DNA from 3 places in the Bradyrhizobium sp. USDA 4472 genome. Region 3 is predicted to be linked to each of the others. Evidence: riboswitches for the same ligand, from Rfam matches in the RefSeq annotation. Region 3 holds a riboswitch; each other region holds the start of a gene.
What was found. A riboswitch is a leader RNA that binds a small molecule or an ion and turns the genes downstream of it on or off. The one in region 3 is predicted to bind cobalamin.
Positions count from the first base shown of each region.

Region 1: another riboswitch for cobalamin. It lies ahead of metE (5-methyltetrahydropteroyltriglutamate--homocysteine S-methyltransferase); the one in region 3 lies ahead of ACVWZ4_RS34415 (TonB-dependent receptor domain-containing protein).
Region 2: another riboswitch for cobalamin. It lies ahead of ACVWZ4_RS05665 (hypothetical protein); the one in region 3 lies ahead of ACVWZ4_RS34415 (TonB-dependent receptor domain-containing protein).

Region 1 covers NZ_JBSSAM010000001.1:994,976-999,946, reverse strand. The annotation lists gene ACVWZ4_RS04650 (thermonuclease family protein) at 1-323, opposite strand, end outside; gene ACVWZ4_RS04645 (hypothetical protein) at 1,927-2,181, opposite strand; cobalamin riboswitch at 2,797-2,998, shown strand; gene metE (5-methyltetrahydropteroyltriglutamate--homocysteine S-methyltransferase) at 3,098-4,971, shown strand, end outside.
Region 2 covers NZ_JBSSAM010000001.1:1,256,652-1,261,622, forward strand. The annotation lists gene ACVWZ4_RS05655 (hypothetical protein) at 588-1,019, shown strand; gene ACVWZ4_RS05660 (DUF3892 domain-containing protein) at 2,148-2,432, shown strand; gene ACVWZ4_RS05665 (hypothetical protein) at 3,271-3,603, opposite strand; cobalamin riboswitch at 3,582-3,777, opposite strand; gene ACVWZ4_RS05670 (hypothetical protein) at 4,395-4,583, shown strand.
Region 3 covers NZ_JBSSAM010000001.1:7,285,332-7,290,302, reverse strand. The annotation lists gene cobF (precorrin-6A synthase (deacetylating)) at 1-47, shown strand, start outside; gene cobT (nicotinate-nucleotide--dimethylbenzimidazole phosphoribosyltransferase) at 58-1,110, shown strand; gene ACVWZ4_RS34420 (histidine phosphatase family protein) at 1,103-1,675, opposite strand; cobalamin riboswitch at 1,749-1,951, shown strand; gene ACVWZ4_RS34415 (TonB-dependent receptor domain-containing protein) at 2,068-4,416, shown strand; gene ACVWZ4_RS34410 (PepSY domain-containing protein) at 4,429-4,971, shown strand, end outside.

The DNA of each region.
Region 1 (4,971 bases), 6.3 Mb from region 3:
CCTAGGGCGCGCCGTTGCTCATCAAGTCGTTGAGTCTGACAATCCCACGTTCGCCCATTCGCGTGCTTGATAAGCTCGTCGCGAGCGGCTACGCCACAGGCCCACTTTCGGCCTCGGGCGTCGAGGCAAATCTGATCGGTCTCAGGAGCTTCGATTCCAGACAGCCGAATGGTGGTTTGCTCGATCTCAATCGTGTTCCCGTCGAGGATGCGCGGAACACCGCTGAGCGTCGCCGCGCACACCGGAGATGTAATGAGTGCGAGTAATGCGAACATTGTTCCGCGGCGCATCATCCCGACAATATCCTTTCGCTCCTGATCCATGCTCACTGCCGATAGATTAGGCTGTTTGATCGCGTTATATCCGGCGTTCCGCCACAAGCGGTAGAAGTGTGCTCTATGACAGCTTGTCGTGAGTTCGAACCTACGACCTGACGCCACGTAAGGATCAAGTGATTTCATCCGCTGCGCGCGCAGCGAATACGAGCATCGACGTCTTCCTCACTGAAAGCGTACGATACTTCTCGACTTGAGCTGGAGATCCTCGCCTCTAAGCGGCGAACTCGCGATGTTGAACAATCCCGAGCCTCGGAATGCTGCGCTTAGTCTTGCAAATGGTGAGCGAGTCTGGACCTCCGGCGCCAGCGGTTGGGTACGGAGGAGCAGCAACGTCGCTATCGTTGATGACGAAGTCATCAGAAAACAGTACGTGGACGACGGTTTCGACGAGGGCTCGGGGATGAGCCGTCGCAGGCCACGGCTAACAGGGCCGACCCCGGGTGACGTTCTCCCAGGTATCGTCTCAGCCACCGCTGAGTGTCGCTCCACCTCGCTGTGCGGACGCTACTGCGTGGGCACTCAATTGGCGATGCGCGGAGTACGCCGGACCGGCCTTGGACGGAAGCTTATCCACCGGCGCACGCATTGAAAAATGCATGACAGCTGGTTCGCCGGGAAGCAGGCATCTCGCAAACTACGACGGGCCCTCGCGCTCTGCGCCTGTCAGAAAGATCGCGAAATCATGCTGCCCAAAGTACGACGAGCCGAAAGCTCCGGGAGAGGCGACTGAGCTGTCGCAGTTGCAGGGCGCGGGACCGTTCAATGAGGGGCTCGCCTACTCTTCCTCTTTCTCTTCCTCTGGTTCGGTGCGCTGAAACCAGGACCCAGGAGGGAATTTCGCGATATGCTTGGCAAAGCTGGACTGTGGCTCCCCAATCTTTTACTTCGCTCTTCTCGAAAGTGATGACCCCGTTGTGTGTAAAATAACGTGGTCCTTGGATATTACAGTTTACTAATAGGAGAACGCGCCACAGATCACCTTTCTGGGTCGGCTTGTGATTGGGCTTCGGTAAGTAATCTACCACAGCTTCAACGATAGTGCATCGGCCTTTCCGAAGAACATCGCCGAGCCGACCTTGGGGGGTAGTCACAAAATTGAAGTTCGACAGATCGTGTAGAAAGCGAAGGTTTGCGTTCCTTTCGCCATCTGCGACTTCACTGGCGATCAACGAGAGTGCGAGCGCGTGCCAGCCTAATTCCATCGGCTGCGCGTAGGTTGACGCAAGTTCAATTGTACCATCGAGCCCGACTTTCCAGGTGATAACGTAGTGTTCGTCCGATTTGTTGTGTTGGTGCCTGGTCCACGAAACGAAAACAAAGTCGTCTCCGCCAAGTTCAGCGACGCCCCACATTTGGGGGACGAACTGTGCCACCTTCGAGACATTGGAGATGATTTGTTCTACCGTTTCACCATCTTGCGCCCGCCAAGCCGACTTGAATCTCTCGATAAGGGGGCTGTCGACCGACCGGATACGGCTGCTCGTGGCGGCCGGCCAGGCGAGGCAGATTAGAGATGCACCTAGCCACAGATATAGCAGGGGTCTTGCAAACAGTCTCTTCATAACCTCGGCGTCTCCCATCCAGAGACTTAGGCAGCAGGTGACTTGAACTTGCTCTGAGCGAGAGGCAAGAAGTTAGCGACGACGCGATAAGGCTGTTCGACGCCGTTGCCTATGTCACGCGGCGCTAACTTCCCTGTCAGCGACAGCATTCCAATTGGCTGAGCTGGCATGCCCAGCAGCAGCAGTCTGGGCATGCCGACGGATTGCATTCTTCGTGCCAGGCAATGGGCGAAAATACGCATCGATTTTGTGTGTTCTTGTCGCCTTTCCGACGTGCGCATGTTTCGATGCTTCCATTCGGCGCATCGGCCGCAGCTTGGACCCCCTTGTCCCGCAGTAGAAGAAGCGAGCGCCTCGGATGGAAATCTGATCCCGGCTTGGAGTGCCGCTGCCACCATTGAACGGTGTGCTTCACGATCGCCTTCTTCGTTGACCTACATGCCGGCCAGCGACACGAAGCCGAGTTAGCCGCCGACGTTGAAGTCTGGCTGGCAGGCGATCAATCGGCGCGCCGCGTGTGGTGCCCGAGTGCGCCGAAAAAACCTCCGCTATCGATGCGGATCCTTTAGCAAAGAAGCCGCTGCCCGGTGCAGCTGCTGGGCGAACGCTGAAACGAAGCCGCGTCGAACGCTGCATCTGCTCGAAATGGCGGTAGTCCTCGCCGCGAACGCTGCCTTTGTCCCTGCCATCGCCATAGCGTGCAGAGGCATCCCATGGCAGCTACCGATGCTCACTCGAGACTTTCTGACACGCGATCTCTGACCAGCCAATGTTTCCGGGTGGCGGTTAATCGTTGAGACGCACAGTCATTCGCCGGTCAACGGTCATTCGCTTACCAGATGTCGCAGACTAGCTTGGTACACAATCTGAGAGGTTGACGGGAAAGGTCTCCTACCGATAATCCAGGTCGTCGAGGTTCTCCGGGGCGTGTTCGATCCGGAGCTAAGAGGGAAGCCGGTGCAATGCCGGCGCTGCCCCCGCAACTGTGAGCGGCGAGCCACTGTCCAACGATGTCACTGAAGCCTCCACGGCTTCGGGAAGGCCGGACAGCAGCGACGACCTGCAAGCCAGGAGACCTGCCCCGGCAAAATATTGGTCCACGGGCGGGGTGTCTCGGTGGTGCGCCAAGCAGCTGTCGCATGCGCGACTTCGACTGCCTGCGTCCGCCATGGCCTTGTCCCCAACAGGGGTTAAGCTATGTCTCTTCTCTCTCTTCCCGTTGCTACGCTCGGAACGCCACGCATCGGTCCACGCCGTGAACTGAAATTCGCTCTCGAAAGGTATTGGGCCGGTAGGATAAGCGAACAGCAGTTGCAAGAGGACGCATCCGGCCTGCGCGCAGCGAACTGGGCTCGTCAGAGCTCTATCGGCGTCACTATCATTCCGTCGAATGACTTCTCGCTGTATGATCAAGTGCTCGATACAAGTGTCATGGTTGGCGCGATCCCGGAGATCTACGATTCGAAGGGAGAATCCGTTTCCCTTGCGACGTACTTCGCCATGGCCCGCGGATCGCAATGCGACGACCTCGACCCGAGTGTCGGTCACGGCCTACGAGGATCTGGCGCGCCAGCGCAGGAGATGACCAAGTGGTTCGACACCAATTACCACTACATGGTTCCAGAGTTTCACAAGGGACAGGCGTTCAGGCTGTGCTCTCGCAAACCCATTGAAGAATATGAGGAAGCAAAGGGTCTGGGCTTTCAAACCCGCCCCGTTCTTATCGGACCGGTCACATTCCTAAAGCTCGGCAAGAGTGCCGATAACTCGTTCCAGCCCCTCTCCCTGTTGGATGATCTGATTCCGGTCTATATCGAGGTTCTTCATGAATTGGCCAAACGAGGGGCAAGATGGGTTCAGTTTGACGAGCCCAGCCTGGTCCTTGATCTGGACGAGGCGGCGCGAAAATCCTTGCTACATGCCTATAACCGGTTGGCAAAGGAGGGACCGGCTATCAAAATCTTGGTTGCCAGCTATTTCGGCGCACTAGGCGACAATCTGGATACTGCCTTGAGCCTGCCAGTGTCCGGCCTGCACGTCGATCTGGTTCGATCGCCGGAGTTATTGGAGCAGATCATTGCTGACGGGCGAGCTGATCTCGTCTTGTCGCTCGGTGTCATCGACGGCAGGAATGTATGGAGGTCGAACTTGTCGTCGCTACGCCAGAGGCTAGAGCCCGCGATCGCGAAGCTCGGTAAACACCGTGTACAGCTAGCTCCATCCTGCTCGTTGCTTCACGTACCAGTCGATGCTGAACTAGAGACCGGGCTCACTTCCGACGTCAAGAGCTGGCTCGCCTTCTCGGTTCAGAAGATGCGTGAGCTTGCGATCCTGGCGCGGGCACTCGCTGGCGACCGGAATGTCGGGCAAGCTCTTGCCGAGTCGGAATGCGCTGTGACTGCCCGCCGGAGTTCGCCGAAGATCCATGATGCGAATGTTGCTGCCCGGATGAGGGCGATCGACCAGAAGATGCGCCGGCGAACGAGCCCATTTGCCCGTCGTTCCGAGATTCAAAGGGTGCGCTTCGGACTACCAGCGTTCCCTACGACGACGATCGGATCATTTCCACAGACGGCTGAGGTCCGAGGTGCTCGTGCGGCGCATGCGAAAGGCACGATGAGCGACGAACAATATGACAGGTTTCTTAAGGAGGAGATAGCCCGCGCTGTACGTTGGCAGGAAGACATTGGGCTTGATGTCCTTGTGCACGGCGAATTTGAGCGCAATGACATGGTGCAGTACTTTAGCGAAAAACTCGCAGGCTTCGCATCGACCAGCAATGGATGGGTGCAGTCCTATGGCTCGCGCTGCGTTCGTCCCCCGATCCTGTTTGGCGATGTAGTGCGGCCGAAGCCGATCACCGTAGAATGGTGGCGCTACGCGCAGTCACTAACGAGCAAGCCAATGAAGGCGATGTTGACCGGACCGGTGACAATCCTGAATTGGTCGTTTGTTCGCGATGATCTTCCTAGAAGTGAGGTCTGCCGTCAGCTTGGGCTCGCAATCCGAGACGAAGTCCGCGATCTCGAGGATGCCGGTGCAGCCATGATCCAGATCGACGAACCCGCACT
Region 2 (4,971 bases), 6.0 Mb from region 3:
CGCGCATTCTTAAGATCTGTTAGGTCAATGACCTAAGCGGACCGCGCTACATCCATTAGAGCCGGCGGGCCAACAGCGCGGAACTCATTTCGCCGCGAATTCTTAACGCGTCGCACTGCAGCTTTTCTACCCCTTGCTGTAGCAAGGCCGTGTAGATCGTGGCGGTCACCACCGCCGGCACCAATATGAGCAAGGCGCCTCCACTACCGCGGCTTACGGCCTCATGGAACTAGCGGCACTACGCTCTGGACAGAATCTGCTCATACAGGCACTCCGGCCATCAAGATCGGTAGGATGCTCGGAGCCCACATCATAGCCGCAGCCATCCACGAGCATTCGCCCGCGCCAAAGGGGCCGCGGAGCTGATCGACTACACTGCGCAAGATTGGAGGAAGACCCATTCCCTGATGAGCCAGAGCTTCCCTTCACAAAAAAGCCTGACCAGTCTCAAACTATCTGACGACGAAAGGCGACGGGACGAGCAATAGAACGATTGGGCTGAGACGGGGATCATAATCGCCTCGTGCGGCGAAAAGGTTCAGCGAGCACTGCCTGATCATGCTTGGAACTTTGCTGCAGGGGCGCTCATGACAGAAGACGCGGAGTTTCATATCGACAAGCTGGCATATGCGGTTGCATTGCTAGATGGTGCCAAACGCATTCATTCCTCTGCACCCGGCGAAGATATTTCCCGAATAGGAATTCCCTTCTACCTTCTCATCGGCTTCAGCATCGAGAATGGCTTAAAAGCATTGCTGCAATTTCAGGGGCAGCATCAACCTGCGCTGCAGCGGTCCCACGACCTAGCGGATTTGTTAGCAAAAGCCGATGGACTTCGTGAGCGCCTTTGCCCCGGCGCTGCAAAGGACGCGGAACACCTCAGCCGCTATCACAAAGAGTATTGGTTTCGATACCCTGAGCGCGCCACAACTGCCGACGTCTATAAGGCCGAAAGCGCCTGCATGATGGTCGGCCACCTTTTAGTGGAGGTCGCTCATCTAATTGGCTACAGAGGATAGCTGGTCACTTTCCTACTCGCGCCGGCGGCTCGGACGCCCGCATGTTGCGCCAGCACCGGCAAGCAGCGCGGGCGCGACGCTGGCGAAAGTCTCACAGGGGTCCCACCCGAACCGGTTGGTGCTCACGCGCGCCCCCTAGAAGATCGCGTATGCGTGCAGCGATCTTCCGTGCCTCCTTCGGCCCGAGATTGGGCTTCACGCAATCGAGTATGTCTACCATTGCCTCAGCCTCCCTGGCATTAAACGTCGCGACTTGGCGATCTGCTTGGCTCAGAGACTGATCGGCCGCACGGGCCTGACTGGCTGCAAGCACCGCAAGCGCTTGCGACCGCAGTGGGGTGATGTGCTGCTCGAATGAGTGCATCCGTTGGCCCCGTGGTGTCCCTGCCACGCACCCCTAACATCGGTGGCCAGCCCTCCCCCTTGGAACGGCAAGGCCGGCCACCTTGCTCCTGAGAGGGTCACGTTCTCCCTGGCGCCACCAGATAATAGCGCGGACAAGTAACCGGGGCGCCTATCAGAATTGGTGGGGACGAGAATGTAAGGTGGTGCGAGCATGCTCAGCGCCGTCGAGGTACATTCGGACGTGAAACCACAGCACGTTCATGGAAGGGTCGCAGATGGTGAAATGGTTCTACAAAACTCACGCTGGGGTGGCTCAGATCGTTCCCACTGGGGAGGATTTTACGGTCACGCTCGGTGATGAGACATTGGGGCGGTATGCTTCGCCAGCCTCCGCGGCCGAAGACTTGGCGAACGAGACATGCTCTTGGCCTTCGGCCGGAGACCCATCAAACCTGGGCATACCGGACAAAATCAGCCAGTGGCAGCGGGTGCGTTGACTTACGCTCCCGAGGGTCCTCGCCCCTGGTGATCACCGCCTGCTTGGATCATCCGCAGTCGAAGTTAGCGGCAACGTGACTCGGCGCCCGAGCCGTTGGAGGCAGAGCGCTGTCCCTGCAACGCACCGCCAACTTCGACACAGCCAGCCTCACAGCAGCGGAAGAAGCCGACGGTACGATACATTCATCAGGAAAAGCCCTGGCACAACTACCAGAACCGGTCGGCCCCACGTCGTCAGGCAATCTCTAAGCTGGTCCGACAGCCTGCAGAGACGGGAGACCCCGCATGGCAAAACGCGTGCGCATTCGTTGCATAAACACGTCTGACAGGCGAAACGCACATGAGAGAATCAAATTTGTCGGCGGGCTGAATTCAGACGGAACGCGATGGAGGCTATCCGTCGCGAAGACTATTGGAGATATCGAAAGCCGCGAGTGGGAGTTCTACGTCGAAGAATCAGGCATCACTGTCGAGGTCATCGTCGCGACCGACGGCCGACACAAGTACATCAAGACAACAGTGGATGGAATTCAACCGGACAATCTCCTCTCGCTCCCTGAGTGTCCGTGAGGGATCGCAGGCAGTGCGGGCGAGACTCGGCGCCTGTTGGCTTGGGGCATGACAGGACGCTGTCCCTGCCCCGCCCGCACTACCATAGAAGCTAGCGGCACGTGACTCGGCGCTGACCGTTCTGGTGCCATCGCGCTGTCCCTGCCACGTCCCGCTAACTCCGGGGCTCCGTATCCGCGCTGGCTGACCAAAAGCTGACGAGACTGCGCGGCCATCCATAAAACGAAAAGCGGCCCGTGTGAGCCGCTTGCCGTCGAGAACAATACAGACGAGCCTATGATGGCTGCGAGCGTCAAGCACACGACTGCTCGGGCAATAGCTTCGTGTTGACAATTACTGAGGACATCTATCTCAAGGGTTATTCGGTTGGCCACGAGGCGCTCACTAGAAAAGTCATCGGTGAGAGGACAGCTAGGCTGGCCTGATCGCCTTATGTTCGACCGGCCGGAGGCGCGGTCGATGGTCGGGACGCCGCCGGATAAGCTCGGGGCGCTTTTGAAGGCAGCCAAGGGATTTCAATGATCCTTCGGGTGCTATGAATCCACAGAACGAGGAGTCCTTTAGTCGCCTGTCGCATTCGAGCGGGTTCGGGTCGTGGAGCCCTCCACATCATAGCCGCTGAAAACAGCCGCCCACCATCAAAGGCGGCTGTGATCGTCTTGCGCCCGACCGCTGGAAACAGGAAGGGCAGAATCGTATCGTCGCCCATGGCCGGTGTGGTTGCCTCGATGATGTCAGCGCAGAATTGGTCTCAGCAACCGAATCTCACGTCCCATCAGCGGGTCAAACCACACTCGCCTCGCCAGCCACCCACAGGCCCTTCATCAATAAAGATGGGCTAGATACGGCCGAAAGCCGCCCACACCCCGTTTTCGCCGTCCCAGCTGCCGCGGCTTGCCGCCTTGGAGTACTCCGTGGCGCGCTGCTCGAAGAAATAGGCGTGCTCGACACCATTGAGAATCTCGACAAGCCACGGCAATGGATGCGCCTTGAGCTGGGTGAATCCGCCCTCCTTGGCCTCGAAGAAGCCGAAGACCGGGGCAATCCGCAGCTGGGTCAGTCGCCAGTCGGCGACATAGCGGACGTAGGCGTGGATCTGCTCAGCTCGCATGCCCTCGATCTTGCCGAGGCCGAAGGCGAGGTCGACGAAGTTCTCCTCCAGCTTCACCATGGTCTTGGCGACGTCGACGATGTCGTCACGGACAGTGCGCGTCACCGCGCCACGATGACAACCGCTCGCCGCTTACAGTTGCGGGGGCAGCCTCGGAATAGCCGTCGCCGGCGCACCGGGTTCCCTCTTAGCTTCCATCCTACGAGATGCGGGAATGGAACTGCAAGGCCAAAACAGAGCACGTGTGCTGCTATGCTGGGAGCGTTTGATTGCTCCCCACATCCAACGCTGTTGGGCCGGGGAACGGACGTCTTGCTTTCTTCGCACGTGATGCGGGCAATGTGCAAACTTGCTTGCGAATTTGTCCCCCCTTGAGAATGGCGGAGTTCTTCTCGGCTGGGCGCGTGGTGGCCGCGCGGCGGACTAATTCTAGCGTTAGCCCATCGCGGCGATAGCCGATAGCTCCCCACTTCGACGTCCTGATGTAGCTGCCGACATAGTTGCGGCTGGGGCCGCTCATCGCGGGTCAAGTATCCGGTCTAGCGGGGTTAACTCCTCGGCCGCACGGCCATCTCACAGGTTGTCCTACAAGTCTGGCTGAATCCTAGTGGCTCCGAAATCTCGTTGGCAGAGGATCCGGGAGCTTCGTCTATGCCAACGTATAGCTTTCGAAGGAGCGCCTCGCCTGCCATTCCTTTCTTGAGGCCGACGCGATAACTGGGACAGACAAGGCGCCGGAGGCCCAAGCTTTTTCTACGATTTTAGGTCGTGTTCTGGAATGCGAAATTTTAGGATGGCGAAATTCATGTGAACAGATTAGAGTGTGACGAAGTGTGGGCTAAGAGGTTGGATTGAAATTGACTCTCGGCTCTCCTCGCTGGACCAAACGAGAAGACGAACTGCTGCGCAAGCTTGTTGATGCCGGCACGCCTGTGAAATCCATTTGCGATACGCTCAATAGATCCGGGCTAGAGCTTCGCAGGCGCGGCTACTACATTGGCCTACCAAGGAAGTGGTTCAAGCGAACAGCCAACATCTGACGCTGTGAGGCGGCGCTCAGCAATAGGCAGTTCTTCCTGAACCCGGCTCTCAGTATGGCGGCAGTCCGAGGGACGACCGAGCACACCCGCAGCGCCGCGACCTTCGCCCGGTTGCCGGGCGGGCCAGCAAACGGCAATTCGGGAACAGCCCGAAGCGGTCGTCCGCGGCAATGTGCCCGCCCTGTCAGGGCAGACTGCCGCAATGCCGGCGCATCTAATCAAATGATCCGCGAGAAGCTCGACGCGGTCGGCATAGCCCGATTGACAGCTGATTTGCGCCGACCCCGTCAATTGGACCGCAGCGTCATCCTATTCGACACCCAGCTTTGAGACGATCGACGAAACCGGGAATTCCGAACCCGATCTCGTTAGATGCAGCATGTCGCTC
Region 3 (4,971 bases):
GGCACGGCTGGATCATGGACTGTTATATTCTCAAACGCAGGCCATAAGCGAGGCAGCATGCTCCCTGAATGGATCACTCAAAACTGCCCTGAGCCATCAGCTGTTCATCGCGATGCGGCGATCGCGCGGCAGGCGCAACTGACAAAGCCGACGGGCGCGCTCGGCCGACTCGAGCAGCTCGCGATCGAGCTTGGCGGTCTGCAAGCGACCGAACGCCCCCGCGCGGCACGCGTGCCGATCATCATCTTCGCCGGCGATCACGGCATTGTCGCCCAGGGCGTGTCGGCCTATCCGCAGGCCGTCACCATTGCGATGATGGCGAATTTTGCCTCGGGCGGCGCTGCGATCTCCGTGCTGGCACGCGAACTCGGCTCGACGCTTGAAGTTGTTGACGCGGGAACGCTGGCGCAAGAGCCGATGCCAGATATCGTCACGGACAAGCCGCGCCACGGCACGCGGGATTTCAGCATTGAGCCTGCGCTGACGCTCGCCGAGCTGGCATTCGCCTTCGAGGCCGGTCAGCGCGCAGTCACGCGAGCGAAGGCCAATCGACCCGATCTCCTGATCTTCGGCGAGATGGGTATCGGCAACACCACGACGTCTGCGGCGATCGCCGCAGGCCTGCTCGGCATCAGCGCCGAAGAGATCGCAGGCCACGGCACCGGCGTCGATGCGGCGGGGCGCGTGCACAAGGCGCGCGTGATCGATGCCGCGATCGCGCGTCATGGCGTGGCCGGCGCGGCGCCCGAAAAAATCCTGTGCGCCGTGGGCGGTCTCGAGATCGCGGCCATATCCGGGGCCATCATCGCGGCCGCGCAAGCGCGGATTCCGGTGCTGATCGACGGGTTCATCGTCTCGGTAGCGGCGCTCGCGGCGGTGCGGCTGAACCCGTCGTGCCAGCCGTTCCTGCTGCCGTCACACCAGTCGGCGGAACAGGGGCATCGGCTGGTGCTGCGCGCGCTGAACGTGCAGCCGCTGATCAGCCTCGATCTCCGGCTCGGCGAGGGGTCGGGCGCCGCGATCGCCCTGCCGCTGGTGCGTTCGGCCTGCGCGCTGCACAATGACATGGCGACGTTCGCGCAGGCCAATGTGCCGGACAGAGCTAGCTGACTTGCCGATTGACTGACACAACCCGCCATCCGGTCGCGAGCCGGTCGATCCGGGTCAGTGACAGCGGATCGATCACGAAGCGCAAGGCTGCTTGCGGCGAGAGATCGAGGGCGATGCAGAGGGCGGCGCGGATGGTGCCGGAATGCACGACGAGCGTTGCGGGGCCGGCACCTATCGGCGCAAGCCCGAGCCGGACGCGCGCGACCTGATCCTCAAAACTCTCTCCACCTGGTGGCCGTCGGCGTGCCGGATCACTCCAGAACTGCGCATAGGTTTCGCCCCCGCTGGCTGCGAGCTCGTCATGCCGGCGGCCGGTCCAGCCGCCAAAATCCTGCTCGCCGAATTCGGGCATCAGTTCAGGCTCAAGCCCCAGCGCCCGCGCCGTCTCGACCGTGCGGCGCGCCGGGCTGGCATAGCTCGCCGCATTCGGCGGCAGAAGACGGCGCAGCGCCTCGAGCTGCGCGCGATCGTCGAGATCGGCCGGAGCGTCGGCCGCATGGATGGTCCCCGCGACACCGTCGACGCGGGCATGGCGTATCAGCCAAAGGAAGGTCTCGCCTTCCATGCAGATCTCCCAGGGAAGCTCGCCGCCGCGGCAATATCGCCGCATCCGGCACATTGACTCTGTCTTCGCCGTAATCCTAGATGGCGGTGACGGTTTCCCCGAAAGGGGATGAAAAGGGAATGCGGTGCGGGGACGTTGTCCCCAATGCCGCAGCTGCCCCCGCAACTGTAAGCGGTGAATCCTTCGTCGAAAAGCCACTGGGTCCTCGGTCCCGGGAAGGCGACGAAGCGGTCACGACCCGCGAGCCAGGAGACCTGCCGTCAGCCGTGGTCACACGCGAAGATGTCGGTCGGGGAGTACAGACATTCGGCTTCATCGGAAGGCTGACAGCCTGATGGTGGGACCTTGGTTCGCGGTGACGTGCCACTGACGTCACACCGAGGTCCAGGACCGTGTCTTCCATCCGTATTGTACGACCACGCCGCTTTCTGCTGGCGTCCGCCGCTCTCACATCTTTCGCTACCATCGAGATGACGGCTGCCCTGGCGCAGCAGGCCCGCGAGCCCCTGCCGCCCGTGGAGGTGTCGCCGCCGCAATCGCGCAAGCAGGCCAAACCCAATGGCCAAAGTGCAGAGAGCGCGCGCCGTAGGGCCGTGCGGCGACCCTCGACCGCATCGACCGCGTCCAAGCCGGTCGTGCCGAATTCCGCAGCGCCAACGCCACTCAACAGCAACGCGGTCGCGGAGAGCGCTTCGCGCCTCGGCCTGACGGTGCGCGAGACGCCGGCAACCGTCGAGGTCATCCGCGCCGAGACCATCCGCGAGCAGGGCTACCGCACCGTCTCCGACGTCGCGCAAGGCGCGGTCGGGGTCACTGCCGGAGACAATCCGGCCGAGCCGTCCGCGTTCTCGATGCGCGGCTTCACCAACAGCCAGATCAACACGCTCTACAACGGCATCAAGATCGGTCCGCAGAACATGACCTCGCGGATCATGGACACGGCCAATCTCGAAGCCGTGGAAATCCTCAAAGGTCCGGCCTCCCTGATGTCGGGCGAGGGCGCCGCGGGCGGCGCCATCAATTTCGTGACCAAGCAGCCGCGCACGGGGCCGATCCAGAACGAAGCAGACTTTTCGTTCGATTCCTTGAATTCCTTCCGTACGCATTACGGTTCCGGGGGCAGCACCAACGTGCAGGGTCTGGACTACCGTTTCGACGTCAGCCGGTCCTCGCTCAACGGCTTTGCCGACGACACCAATACCAAGACACTCGACGTCTCCGGCCAGCTCAATGACCGCATCTCCGACAGCCTCAAGGTCTGGGGGGCGATCGAGTATCGCGAGGACCGTTCAAAAGCCTATTGGGGCGCGCCGCTGGTGCCGGCGGCCTTCAGCGGTTCGCACGCGACGAGCGGCATCGTCTCCGGCAGCTATTTCAACAGAACCGACCTTGGGGCCGTCACGATCGATGACCGTACCTTCAATACGAACTACAATGTCCTCGACGATAGAAACGTTGCGCAGGAAGTGTGGCTGCGCGGCGGTTTCGAGCTGAAGCTGGCGCCCGACCTGACACTGAAGAGCCAAGCCTACGGCTATGGCGCCGAGCGCAGCTGGTTCAACAACGAGATCGAGGCGTTCAATTCCACAAACAACCAGGTCTATCGCGAGCGCTTCTATGTCGCGCACAGCCAGCGCCTCGTCGGCAACATCACTGATCTGGTCTGGGACGCCAACATCGCGGGTTTCGACAACCGCATGGTCACGACGCTGTCGTCGAGCTATCTCGACTTCGTCCGGCCGGGCGCGGCAAACTTCCCGAACGATTTTGTCTCGCTGGTCGATCCCGATCGCGGCCTCTACGGCGATCTCACGACGCAGCAGCAGACAGCGCGTATCGACAACGAGGCGCTGTCGTTCGAGGACCGGCTGAAGCTGACGCGGACCTTCGCGCTGATCGGCGGCCTGCGCGTCGAGCATATCGGGCTCGACCGCAACTCGACCGACGTCAATGGCCTGGAGAAGGCGAGCTTCCCGTTCACAAAGGACTGGGCGCCCGTCACCGGCCGCATCGGCTACAGCTGGGAAGCCGTTCCCGGCCTGACCTTCTTCAGCCAGTACGCCACCGGCGCCGACATCTCGGCCAACAACATCTTCTTGCTCGCGCCGACCCAGAATCTGGATCCGACCACCGCGCGCACCTACGAGACCGGTGTCAAGCACGTGTTTTGGGACAACAGGGCGGAGTGGTCGTTCTCGGCCTACGACATCCTGCGCAAGAATGTCTATGCGGCGGCCGGCGGCATGACGCTCAACATCGCGGGGCGGCAGGAGTCCAAGGGCGTCGAGCTCGCCGGATCGATCCGCCCAATCGAGCCTTTGCGTCTCTGGGGCAACGCCGCCTATGTCGATGCGCGCTATGCCGATTATGATTTTGCCGGCGGCTCGTTCTCCGGCAACACGCCGCCGAATGCGCCCCGCGTCGTCGCCAATGCGGGCGCATCCTGGCGCTTCTCGACGCCGTGGCCCGTGGAGCTCGGCATCGTCGGCCGCCATGTCGGCGACCGCTACAACTGCGATGCCAACGCCGTGACCATGAATGCCTACACGGTCGGCGATCTCTACGCCTTCGTCGACGTCCCCAAGACGGTCTTCTTTGCCGTCGACCAGGCTCGCCTGGCCGTCAGGGTCCGCAACTTCACCGACAGGCGCTATGCGATCTGGGGTGACCCGTTCTATCCCGACCAGGTCCTGCTGGGCGCGCCCCGAACCTACGAAATCTCCGCGGCTTTCAAATGGTAGGGCGCTGACCGCATGATGGGCGCGATCGTGCTCTTGCACCGCTGGCTCGGGATCGCATTCTGCCTCCTGTTCGCGATGTGGTTCGCGAGCGGGATCGTGATGCACTTCGTGCCGTTTCCGTCGCTGACGGAAGCGGAGCGGTTTGCAGGCCTGGCGCCGGTCGAGCGCACAGAGCCGATCATGGCGGTTGCCGACGCGGTGGCCGCCAGCGGGATCGCCGAGGCCACGCGCGTTCGCCTGATCCGGCGCAGCGACGGGCCGGTCTATGTCGTATCAGGGCCGTCGCATCTGCGCGCAGTCCGCGCATCCGATGGGGCCGATGCATCGGTGGAATCTGCGGACCTCGCGCTCGCTATCGCCAGGGATCACGCCCGCAGCCGCGGGCTCGATGCTGTTCACGCCGTGGTTGTCGCACGCGCCGATTACGATCAATGGAGCGTGCCGAACGGCTTTGACCGGCACCGGCCTCTGTTCCGCATCACACTTGGCGATGCTGCCGGAACCGAAGCGTATGTCTCCTCACGCGCGGGCGAGGTCGTGCTGGATACGACGCGC